3 regions of the Ralstonia sp. GX3-BWBA genome follow, and region 1 is predicted to be linked to each of the others. Evidence: predicted binding sites of a transcription regulator. Region 1 holds the regulator's gene; each other region holds the start of a gene.
What was found. The regulator HrcA, encoded in region 1, represses chaperone genes, less so after heat shock. The targets are predictions, from matches to a motif close to TTAGCACTCNNNNNNNNNGAGTGCTAA.
Positions count from the first base shown of each region.

Region 2: a site for HrcA is predicted at 2,041-2,067, ahead of groES (co-chaperone GroES). Genes of this name have one in related genera too.
Region 3: a site for HrcA is predicted at 1,757-1,783, ahead of rpoH (RNA polymerase sigma factor RpoH). Genes of this name have one in related genera too.

Region 1 covers NZ_QMKS01000004.1:59,952-63,377, reverse strand. The annotation lists gene hutC (histidine utilization repressor) at 1-556, shown strand, start outside; gene DOD19_RS01995 (carboxymuconolactone decarboxylase family protein) at 688-1,035, shown strand; gene hrcA (heat-inducible transcriptional repressor HrcA) at 1,077-2,135, opposite strand; gene DOD19_RS01985 (NAD kinase) at 2,247-3,191, shown strand; gene recN (DNA repair protein RecN) at 3,337-3,426, shown strand, end outside.
Region 2 covers NZ_QMKS01000009.1:895,165-898,590, forward strand. The annotation lists gene groL (chaperonin GroEL) at 1-1,556, opposite strand, end outside; gene groES (co-chaperone GroES) at 1,661-1,951, opposite strand; gene dapA (4-hydroxy-tetrahydrodipicolinate synthase) at 3,069-3,426, shown strand, end outside.
Region 3 covers NZ_QMKS01000010.1:11,857-15,282, forward strand. The annotation lists gene DOD19_RS13485 (diguanylate cyclase) at 1-1,627, shown strand, start outside; gene rpoH (RNA polymerase sigma factor RpoH) at 1,827-2,756, shown strand; gene DOD19_RS13495 (SCO family protein) at 2,825-3,426, opposite strand, start outside.

The sequences.
Region 1 (3,426 bases):
CGCGCTGCGCGAGCTGACCGCCGAGCAGATCCTCACGCGGGTGCAGGGGTTGGGAACGTTCGTCGCGCAGCAGAAGTACCAGGCAACGCTGGTGGCCATCCGCAATATCGCTGAGGAAATTGCCGCACGCGGCCACAGGCACCGTGCGGAACTGCACAAGCTCGAACGTGCACGCGCCAACGATGCGATGGCCGCATCATTCGGCGTGCCGGTGGGGCGTGCCCTGTTCCATTCGCTGATCGTGCACTTCGAGAATGACCTGCCGATCCAGGTGGAAGACCGCTGGGTGAATGCCGAGCTGGCCCCCGACTATATGCAGCAGGATTTCACGCAGACCACGCCAAACGCCTACCTCATGCGTGCCGCCCCGTTGCAGGGCGTGGATTACGGCATAGAGGCCCGCCTGCCTCCGCGCGAGATCGCCGAAATGCTGCAGATGGATGTGCGCGAACCGTGTCTGATGCTACGACGCAAGACGCTATCGCAAGGCCAGGTCGCATCGCTGGCGACCATGTGGCACCCGGGTGGGCGGTATCAATTCACGGGCAGTTTCTGAGCGCGTCGTTGCGCTACATCATGACCTTGCCCCTGGGCGCGGACGAGAATGCTCGAAAGGATGCGCGGCGGCTTATGCCGATATGCCCAGCCCGCTACCTCACTCCACACCCGGCCCAGGAGAGCACTGTCATGAGCGGCATGCCCGAATTCAAAAGCGTGGTCAAAGATGTGTCTGCGCACATGCGCAGCTTGCGCGAATCGCAGCCGGAGTTGATGACGGCATTCAGCCAACTGGCGGCAGCCGGCACAAAAGATGGCGCACTGAGCAAAAAGACCCGAGAACTGGTGGCGCTGGGAATAGCCATCGCCAGCCGCTGCGACGACTGCATCGGCTTCCATGTCCAGGCGCTGGTCAAGCTCGGCACAACCCGTGCCGAACTGGAAGAGGTACTGGGAACAGCCGTCTATATGGGCGGCGGCCCTTCGATGATGTACGCCACGCATGCGCTGGCGGCGTTTGAGCAATTCTCGGCCTGAGACATTGGCGGGCCGCTTCGCCCGCTGCAGGCTACGCTGCCTCAATACTGGCTGAGTGTGCTGGACAGCAGCTTGGCCGTGATATCCACGATGGGGATCACGCGCTCATACGCCATGCGCATCGGCCCGATCACGCCCAGCGTGCCGACGATCTTGCCGTCCACCTCGTACGGCGCGGTGATGACCGCCATGTCTTCGTGCGGCACGAGACTGCTCTCGCCGCCAATGAAGATCTGCACGCCCTCGGCGCGGCTGGATACGTCCAGCAACTGCAGCAATCCGGTCTTCTGCTCGAACACAGCAAAGAGCCGGCGCAGCTTGTCCATGGACGAGGACAGGTCTTCCACCTCCAGCAGCTTGCGCTCGCCCGAGATGACGACCGGTTCTTCCTCCGACACGGCACTGCTGCCCGCCTCCACGGCCGCCTGCATCAGCGCGGTCATGTCGGCCTGCAGCGCAGACAACTCGCCGCGCAGGCTTTCGCGCACCGCATCGAACGTTTGGCCGCCGTAATGCGCGTTGATGTAATTGGCGGCTTCGACCAATTGCGACGGGGTGTAGGGCGTATCGGTATGGATGATGCGGTTCTGGACGTCGCCTTCGGGCGTGACGACGATCAGCAGGATGCGGGACTCCGACAGCCTCAGGAATTCGATCTGCCGGAACGCATGCGTGCGTCGCGGCGTCATCACGATGCCGGCAAACTGCGAGAGGTTGGACAAGGTTTGCGCCGCCGCCGCAATCACCCGCTGCGACGATTCCGAGCCATGCGACGCCATCTGCGTGCGCACCTGCTCTGCAATCGCGCCGACCATCTGCTGCGCCATGCGGTCGTGCGTGCTCAGCACATCCAGCGGGCTGGCCGTCAGCATCGTATCGACAAAGAGGCGATAGCCACGCGGCGTCGGCACGCGCCCGGCCGAGGTGTGCGGGCTGGCGATGAAACCCATCTCCTCCAGGTCGGACATCACATTGCGGATGGTGGCCGGCGAAAGATCGAGCCCCGAATACTTCGACAAGGTGCGCGAGCCCACGGGCTGGCCCTCGGCGATATGCCGTTCGATCAGGGTCTTGAGAAGGATGGTTGCGCGCTTGTCCATGATTCTTCAATTTTACGCAAAATCGGCGCCAATCTACGGGTGATGTCGGCGTTTCTCCACTAAACACGCGCCGACGTGGCGACGGCCATATCGATATGGTGTAATGCGCGCATGTCGATTCCCCCGTCCGCCGTGGCCCCGCAAGCTCCCGCCGCCTCGCCTTCGCCTGTTTCGCCTTTCAAGACCGTTGCGCTGGTCGGCCGGTATTCGGCCGCCAACATTGCCGGCCCCCTCATGGAACTGGCGTCGTGCATTGCCGGGCGCGGGCATGACATTGTGTTCGAGCGAGACACGGCGCTCAACATAGGCGTCCAGGATTACCCTGCCCTGCCGCCCGAAGAGATGGCACGCCACGCCGATGTGGCCGTCGTGCTCGGCGGCGACGGCACGCTGCTCGGCATCGGGCGCCACCTGGCCGGTGCCAGCGTCCCCGTGATCGGCGTCAACCACGGGCGGCTCGGCTTCATGACCGACATCCCGTTCGACGACGTGCACACCGTGCTGCCCGACATGTTATCGGGCCGCTACGAGGCCGAAACCCGCACGCTGCTGCAGGCCCAGGTCGTGCGCGACGACGAAGTCATCTTCTCCGCCCTCGCCTTCAACGACGTGGTGGTCAACCGCTCGGGCACCTCGGGCATGGTGGAGCTGGCCGTGTCGGTCGACGGCTTCTTCATGTACAACCAGCGTTCGGACGGCTTGATCGTTTCCACGCCCACGGGCTCGACGGCGTATGCACTGTCTGCGGGCGGGCCGATCCTGCATCCGGCGCTCTCGGGTCTGGTGCTGGTGCCGATCGCACCGCACTCGCTGTCGAACCGCCCGATCGTCATTCCGCAAGACGCGGAGGTGGTCATCCAGGTCACCAGCGGGCGCGATGCCAGCGTCAACTTCGACATGCAGTCGCTCACGTCCTTGCTGCCCGGCGACCGCATCGTGGTGCGCCGCTCGGAGCGCACGGTGCGGCTGCTGCACCCGATCGGTTACAACTACTACGCCACGCTGCGCAAGAAGCTGCACTGGCACGAGTATCCGACCGAAGACAACCGGCTCTAAGAACCTGCCCATGATCCTACTGCGCGGCCCGATCTTGAACCTGCGATGCTCGCCGTACGCATGTACGGCTGCGCTTCTCGCTTCAACTTCGAGCCGCTCGCCACGAATCATGAGCAGGTTCTAAAACTCCACGCTCACCGCTTCCATGCTGCGCAGCCTCACCATCCGCGATTTCGTCATCGTTCACGCGCTGGATCTCGATCTGGCCGACGGTTTTACCGTGTTTACGGGCGAG
Region 2 (3,426 bases), on a different contig from region 1:
CAATCCGTGGTCAGCATCAGCGAAGCGACCGAAGCGGCGTTCTGCAGCGCGGTGCGGGTCACCTTGGTCGGGTCCAGCACGCCCATCTCCACCAGGTCACCGTACTCGCCGGTCGAAGCGTTGTAGCCGTAGTTGCCCTGGCCGGCGATGACGTTGGCCACCACCACCGAAGCCTCGTCGCCAGCGTTCGTGACGATCTGACGCAGCGGCTCTTCCATGGCGCGCAGCACGATCTTGATACCGGCGTCTTGGTCAGGGTTGGCACCCTTCAGGCCGGAGATCAGCGCACGGGCGCGCAGCAGTGCAACACCGCCGCCAGCCACGATACCTTCTTCCACGGCAGCGCGCGTTGCGTGCAGAGCATCTTCCACGCGGGCCTTCTTTTCCTTCATTTCGACTTCGGTGGCAGCGCCAACCTTGATCACAGCAACACCGCCGGCCAGCTTGGCCACGCGCTCTTGCAGCTTCTCACGGTCGTAGTCCGAGGTCGCTTCTTCGATCTGGGCACGCACTTGCTTCACGCGGGCTTCGATGTTGCGGGCGTCGCCTGCGCCATCGATGATCGTGGTGTTTTCCTTGCCGATTTCAACGCGCTTGGCTTGGCCCAGGTCGTTCAGGGTTGCCTTTTCCAGCGTCAGGCCGACTTCTTCAGCGATGACTTGGCCGCCCGTCAGGATGGCGATGTCTTCCAGCATGGCCTTGCGGCGGTCGCCGAAGCCCGGTGCCTTGACGGCGGCGGTCTTCAGGATGCCACGGATGTTGTTGACCACCAGCGTTGCCAGGGCTTCGCCTTCAACGTCTTCAGCGATGATCAGCAGCGGACGGCCAGCCTTGGCGACTTGTTCCAGCACCGGCAGCAGGTCGCGGATGTTGCTGACCTTCTTGTCGAACAGCAGCACGAACGGGTTGTCCAGCTGGACAACTTGCTTTTCCGGGTTGTTGATGAAGTACGGCGACAGGTAGCCGCGGTCGAACTGCATGCCTTCCACGACGTCCAGCTCGTCGGCCAGCGACTTGCCGTCTTCCACCGTGATCACGCCTTCCTTGCCGACCTTGTCCATGGCTTCAGCGATGCGCTGGCCGATGGATTCGTCGCTGTTGGCCGAGATGGCGCCAACTTGAGCGATTTCCTTGCTGGTGGTCGTCGGCTTGCTGATCTTCTTCAGTTCTTCGACGGCAGCGCCGACAGCCTTGTCGATGCCGCGCTTCAGGTCCATCGGGTTCATGCCGGCGGCAACGTACTTCATGCCTTCGCGCACGATCGACTGAGCCAGCACCGTTGCGGTGGTGGTGCCGTCACCGGCGTTGTCGCTGGTCTTGGAAGCGACTTCCTTGACCATTTGCGCGCCCATGTTCTGCAGCTTGTCCTTCAGCTCGATTTCCTTGGCGACCGACACACCGTCCTTGGTCACGGTCGGGCCACCGAAGCTGCGCTCCAGCACCACGTTACGGCCCTTCGGGCCCAGGGTCACCTTGACTGCGTTGGCGAGAATGTTCACGCCTTCGACCATCTTGGCACGTGCGGCGTCGCCGAACACTACGTCTTTAGCTGCCATCTTGAGAATCTCCGAGATCTTTGGATGTTGCCTACACCGGGGGAATCCGCCGGGCAGACAATGAGGATTGGTTTACTGGTAAGCCGATGCGACAGAGCGCCCGCTTACTTCGCCACCACGGCCATGATGTCTTCTTCGCGCATGACCAGGACTTCCTGACCATCCACCTTGACGCCTTGGCCGGCGTACTTGCCGAATAGCACGCGGTCGCCGACCTTCACGTCCAGCGCGATCGCATTGCCCTTATCGTCTTTCTTGCCCGGACCGACGGCCAGCACTTCGCCTTGATCCGGCTTTTCAGCGGCGGCGTCAGGAATGACGATGCCCGAAGCGGTCTTCGTTTCGTTGTCCAGGCGCTTCACGATCACGCGATCATGCAAGGGACGCAGGTTCATACAAACTCCTCAATGCAAAGTGAGTGTTTATTCACAAAACGCGCCGCGGGACGCGGCGCATCGGGAAAGCATCGGGGGTGGAGGCATTGTTAGCACTCCTGCCCGGCGAGTGCTAATTATAGGGACGGGGTATTACGATTTCAAGAAGGGGGGGCGGCTGATGTCGAGATTCACTCAACGCTGAACTTTGTTCACTCAACTCTGAACTCCATCGCGCCCTCGCTCGACCTCTCCCCGGAGAATCCCTTTTCCATCAATAGGTTGTTGGATGTGGCGTGGCCGAGACTGACCCGCAATAGAACAGCGGAACGCACTAGGAAAGAAGCTCTGGCAAGCTCAGCAACCTTTTCGGAAAGTCATTTTGTGCATCATGGCGCACAAGAAATATTCCCCTACACATCGAGCCCACGCGGGCCACCGACACTCGGGTAAACAAGGAGGCCCAGCTCGGCCACTTTCCAGTTACCGCCCTCGGCAGCGCTTAGGTCTTACTCGCAGCCATCGCCGAGTGCGCTGACGCAAGACCAACAGAGAGCACTGGATGTGTCCGAGATATGCGTGCGGGAGGCCTGGAGCAATACCACGGCCGAACCGTGGCACCTGATCGCGGTTCGAAGCATTGCCCAGCTTGTGAGGGTGATGACGTTTGACCCGGAGGGCGCGTACGCCCATGTCATGGAGGGGCTAGCTGCAAGGGTGACGACGACGGATCAGGCCCGACCTTTGATCACCACGCTGATCCAGATCAGCCAGCGCGGGATTGCCTGCTTTCATTCCCGGACTGCGCGGTAGTCCACCCCACGCCCATACGCGCCTGCGTAAATCAGCTGCCGAACAGGATTGCCTGGGCGAGCCAAGTGTGACTGATTCGATCAAAAATTAGCCGTACCCTCAGAGCATGCCGCTTCACCCAGGTCCAAAAGCAGTACTGAAAGCGCACGAGACGGCGCCCGCTCGGCTTCCACACAGCGGAGCAAGATCAGGGTAAACATTGATCGATTCGGTCATTTTGTGGATTACAATGACTGAACCGATCGATGCCAGAGGTATTCACCGTGCATCCCTCCGGTCCAAGCTGACCCACGGGCCACCGGCCCACCACACAAGGATGTGCAACATGACCGCGTCGTTCAAAGGGATCGTCCCAGCTCTGATTACCCCGATGACCCTGACGGAAGACGTGGATGAAAACGGTTTGCGCGTGCTGGTCGATCGTCTAATCGATGCGGGCGTCCACGGCCTCTTCGTGCTCGGCACCAACGGCGAATTCATCGCGCTGAGCGAAGAAGAGAAGCTGCGCATTGCCCGCATTACCGTCGAGCAGGCGCGCGGCCGCGTGCCCGTGGTGGCCGGCACCGGCGCCTATGCCACGCGTGACGTGATCGCGCTCAACCACAAGATGCAGGACGTGGGTGTGGATGCCGTGTCCGTCATCACGCCGTACTTCAACGGCGCCACGCAGCCCGAACTGTTTG
Region 3 (3,426 bases), on a different contig from region 1:
CTATGTGTTCGAGCTGCCGCCCCTCACGGTCGACCACCGGCCCCTGCCGTCGCGCCTGGCGTTGGCGGGCGAGGCCGGCTACGGCCAGTGGCAGGACATCCACGGCATGCCGACGTCGTTCAGCTATACGCCCATCGGCCACACGGGTCTGGCACTGATCAGCAAGATCGCCAGCGCCGAGCTGTACGCCCCGATGCGCGTGCAGTTCGAGCGGCTTGCGGCCTTCATGCTGTGCCTGATGATCGGCAGCGTGCTGGCCATCCGTCTGACGGTGCGGCCGTTTGCCAGCCGGCTGGCCGCGTCCGAACGCGCGCTGCGCACCGCCAACGAAAGCCTCGAGCGCCGCCGTGACGCCCTGCGCGCCAGCCGCGAACAACTGCGCCTGGTGGCCGACAACGTGCCCGCGCAGCTCAGCTATGTCGACCCCGACGGCATCGTCCGCTTTGCCAGCCGCACGCTGCTCGAAGCCTTCGGCCGCAATGAAGATGAGACGCTCGACCGCCATGTGCGCGACATCTACACCCCCGAGGACTACCGCGCGCTGCTGCCCTACATGACGGAGGTGCTGGCCGGTTACCCGGTGCAATTCGAGATCCAGTCCGTGCGCACCGGCGTGCCCCGCTACCTGAGCGGGCACTACTTTCCTGACTACGATGATCGCGGCACGCTGCGCGGCTATTTCTCGGTGCTGCAGGATCTGACGGCCCGCACCAGCGCCGAGCTGGCCCTGGCGCGCAGTGAACGCGCACTCAAGCTCGTGCTCGACAACGCGCCGCTGCTGGTGTCGCACATCAACCCCGACAGCGTCTTCACCTTCTGCAACGTCACGCATGCGCGCTGGCTGCAGCGCACGCCCGAGGAGGTCTGCGGCCAAACGCCGGAACGGGTGTTCACGCCGGGCACGTACGCCTTGCTGGCACCGTATCTGGTGCGCGCCCAGCGCGGAGAATCCGTCCAATTCGAGATCACCGCGCCGTGGTACGAAAAGCCGCACACCGCCGGCCCGCGCAGCCGCACCCGGCATTTCCGCGGCCAGCTCGTCCCCGATGCCGGAGAAGCGCGCGACGGCCGCTGCGGTTTCTACGCCTTTGTGCAGGACGTAACCGAAGCCAAGCGCAGCGAGATGGAGCTTTCGCGCATGGCGCGCTTTGATGCCCTCACCGGCCTGCCCAACCGCTACGAACTCTACGAGCGCCTGCGCGCCGCGCTGGAACGCCGTCAGCGCCTGCCCGCGCCGCTGGGCGTGCTGTATCTGGACGTGGATCACTTCAAGCACATCAACGACACCTACGGCCACGCCGCTGGCGATGCCGTGCTGGTGGAGGTCGCGCACCGCCTGCAACGTGCCGTGCGCCGCACCGACACCGTCGCCCGCCTCGCAGGTGACGAGTTCATCATCCTGCTCGACCCGATCGACGCCCCGGATGATGCGCTGCACACCGCGCAGAAGATCGTTGGCGCGATCCGGCCGCCCATCAATCTGTCGAGCGATACCGTCCTGCACGTCACGACGAGCATTGGTGTCGCCTGCCCGGGCTCCGAAGTGCGTGACCCAGACGCCGCCCTGCGCGAAGCCGATCGCGCACTTTATTGGGCTAAGTCACGCGGCCGCAACACGGCGGCATAGTCGAGAACCGATAACCCCCGCCACGGTCTATGACTGGACATGACACGCTTTTTGTTGCGTCGCAAACATCACACTATCGATGGATACACCTTGATTTACGGGAACTATTAACCGGACAAAAATGTCCTATTAGCACTCATCCGGTTGGAGTGCTAAGATGCCTTTCCAAACCTCCACTGGATTTCGACAGGAGTCCTGAGTGAACGCAGTCATCCCCGTGAATACCGTTTCCGCAATCGCCACCCAGCCGTCCGGCAACGCCGGTAATGGATGGGCGCTGGCGTTCCCTGGCAATCTGGGCAACATCGACGCCTATATCCAAAGCGTCAACCGTGTGCCGATGCTGTCGGCCGAAGAAGAACAACGTCTGGCCCGCGAATATCGCGACAACGACAATCTCGATGCCGCCCGCCGTCTGGTGCTCTCGCACCTGCGTCTGGTGGTGTCGATCGCCCGCGGCTATCTCGGCTACGGCCTGCCGCATGCCGACTTGATCCAGGAAGGCAATATCGGCCTGATGAAGGCCGTCAAGCGCTTCGACCCGGATCAGGGCGTGCGTCTTGTCTCGTACGCGATGCACTGGATCAAAGCCGAGATGCACGAGTACATCCTGAAGAACTGGCGCATGGTCAAGGTGGCCACCACCAAGGCCCAGCGCAAGCTGTTCTTCAACCTGCGCAGCCACAAGCAGGACGCGCAGGCGACCTTCACGTCGGATGAGATCGACGCCGTGGCGGCCGAGTTGAACGTCAAGGGCGCAGAAGTGCGCGAGATGGAAACGCGCCTCTCGGGCGGCGACATCGCGCTCGAAGGCCAGATGGACGACGGCGAAGAATCCTTCGCTCCGATCGCCTATCTGGCGGACACGCACAATGAGCCGACCCGCGTGATCGAAGCGCGTGGCAACGACCGTATGCAAAGCGAAGGCATCGAAGCCGCCCTCGCCAAGCTGGACGACCGCAGCCGCCGCATCATCGAAGCCCGCTGGCTGAACGTGAACGACGACGGATCGGGCGGCTCGACGCTGCACGAGCTGGCTGACGAGTTTGGTGTGTCAGCCGAGCGCATTCGACAGATCGAATCGGCCGCGATGAAGAAGATGAAGGGTGCACTGCAGGCCTTCGCCTAAGCTGCCCGCCTCCGCCATAAAAAAGCCCGCCAAACTGGCGGGCTTTTTCTTTGTGCGACGATCGAAGATCAGTCGGCGAGCAATTGCTTGATGTCGTGGGCGATCGGCTCGGGGCCCTGACCGTGCTTGATGAACAGGCGCAGGTTGCCCTTTGGATCAAACATGTAGCTGCCGGCGGTGTGGTCCATGGTGTAGTTGTCGGGCGAACTGCCCGGCACCTTGCTGTAGAACACTTTGAAGTCGGACGCGACCTTCTTCAGTTCAGCTTCGTTTGCCGGACGCAGGCCGATGAAGCGCGGATCGAACGCGGGCACGTATTTGGCCAGCAGGTCTTGCGTATCGCGCTCCGGGTCGACGGTGACGAACAGCACCTGGACGCGGTCGGCGTCCTTGCCGAGGGTGTCCATCACTGCGCGCAGTTCGGCCAGCGTGGTCGGGCAGACATCGGGGCAATGCGTGTAACCGAAGAACATGACGACGACCTTGCCGCGGAAATCCTCGAGCGTGCGGCGCTTGCCGGTGTGGTCCGTCAGCGAGAAATCGGTGCCGAAGCTCTTGGACCCGGTGATGTCGAGGTTCTTGAAAGCGGGCTTGTCGCTGCACGCCGTCAGCGCCATCACGGTGACGGCCAGCATGGCGAAGAGCGCGGCGCGGAAGTGTCGGAAAGAAA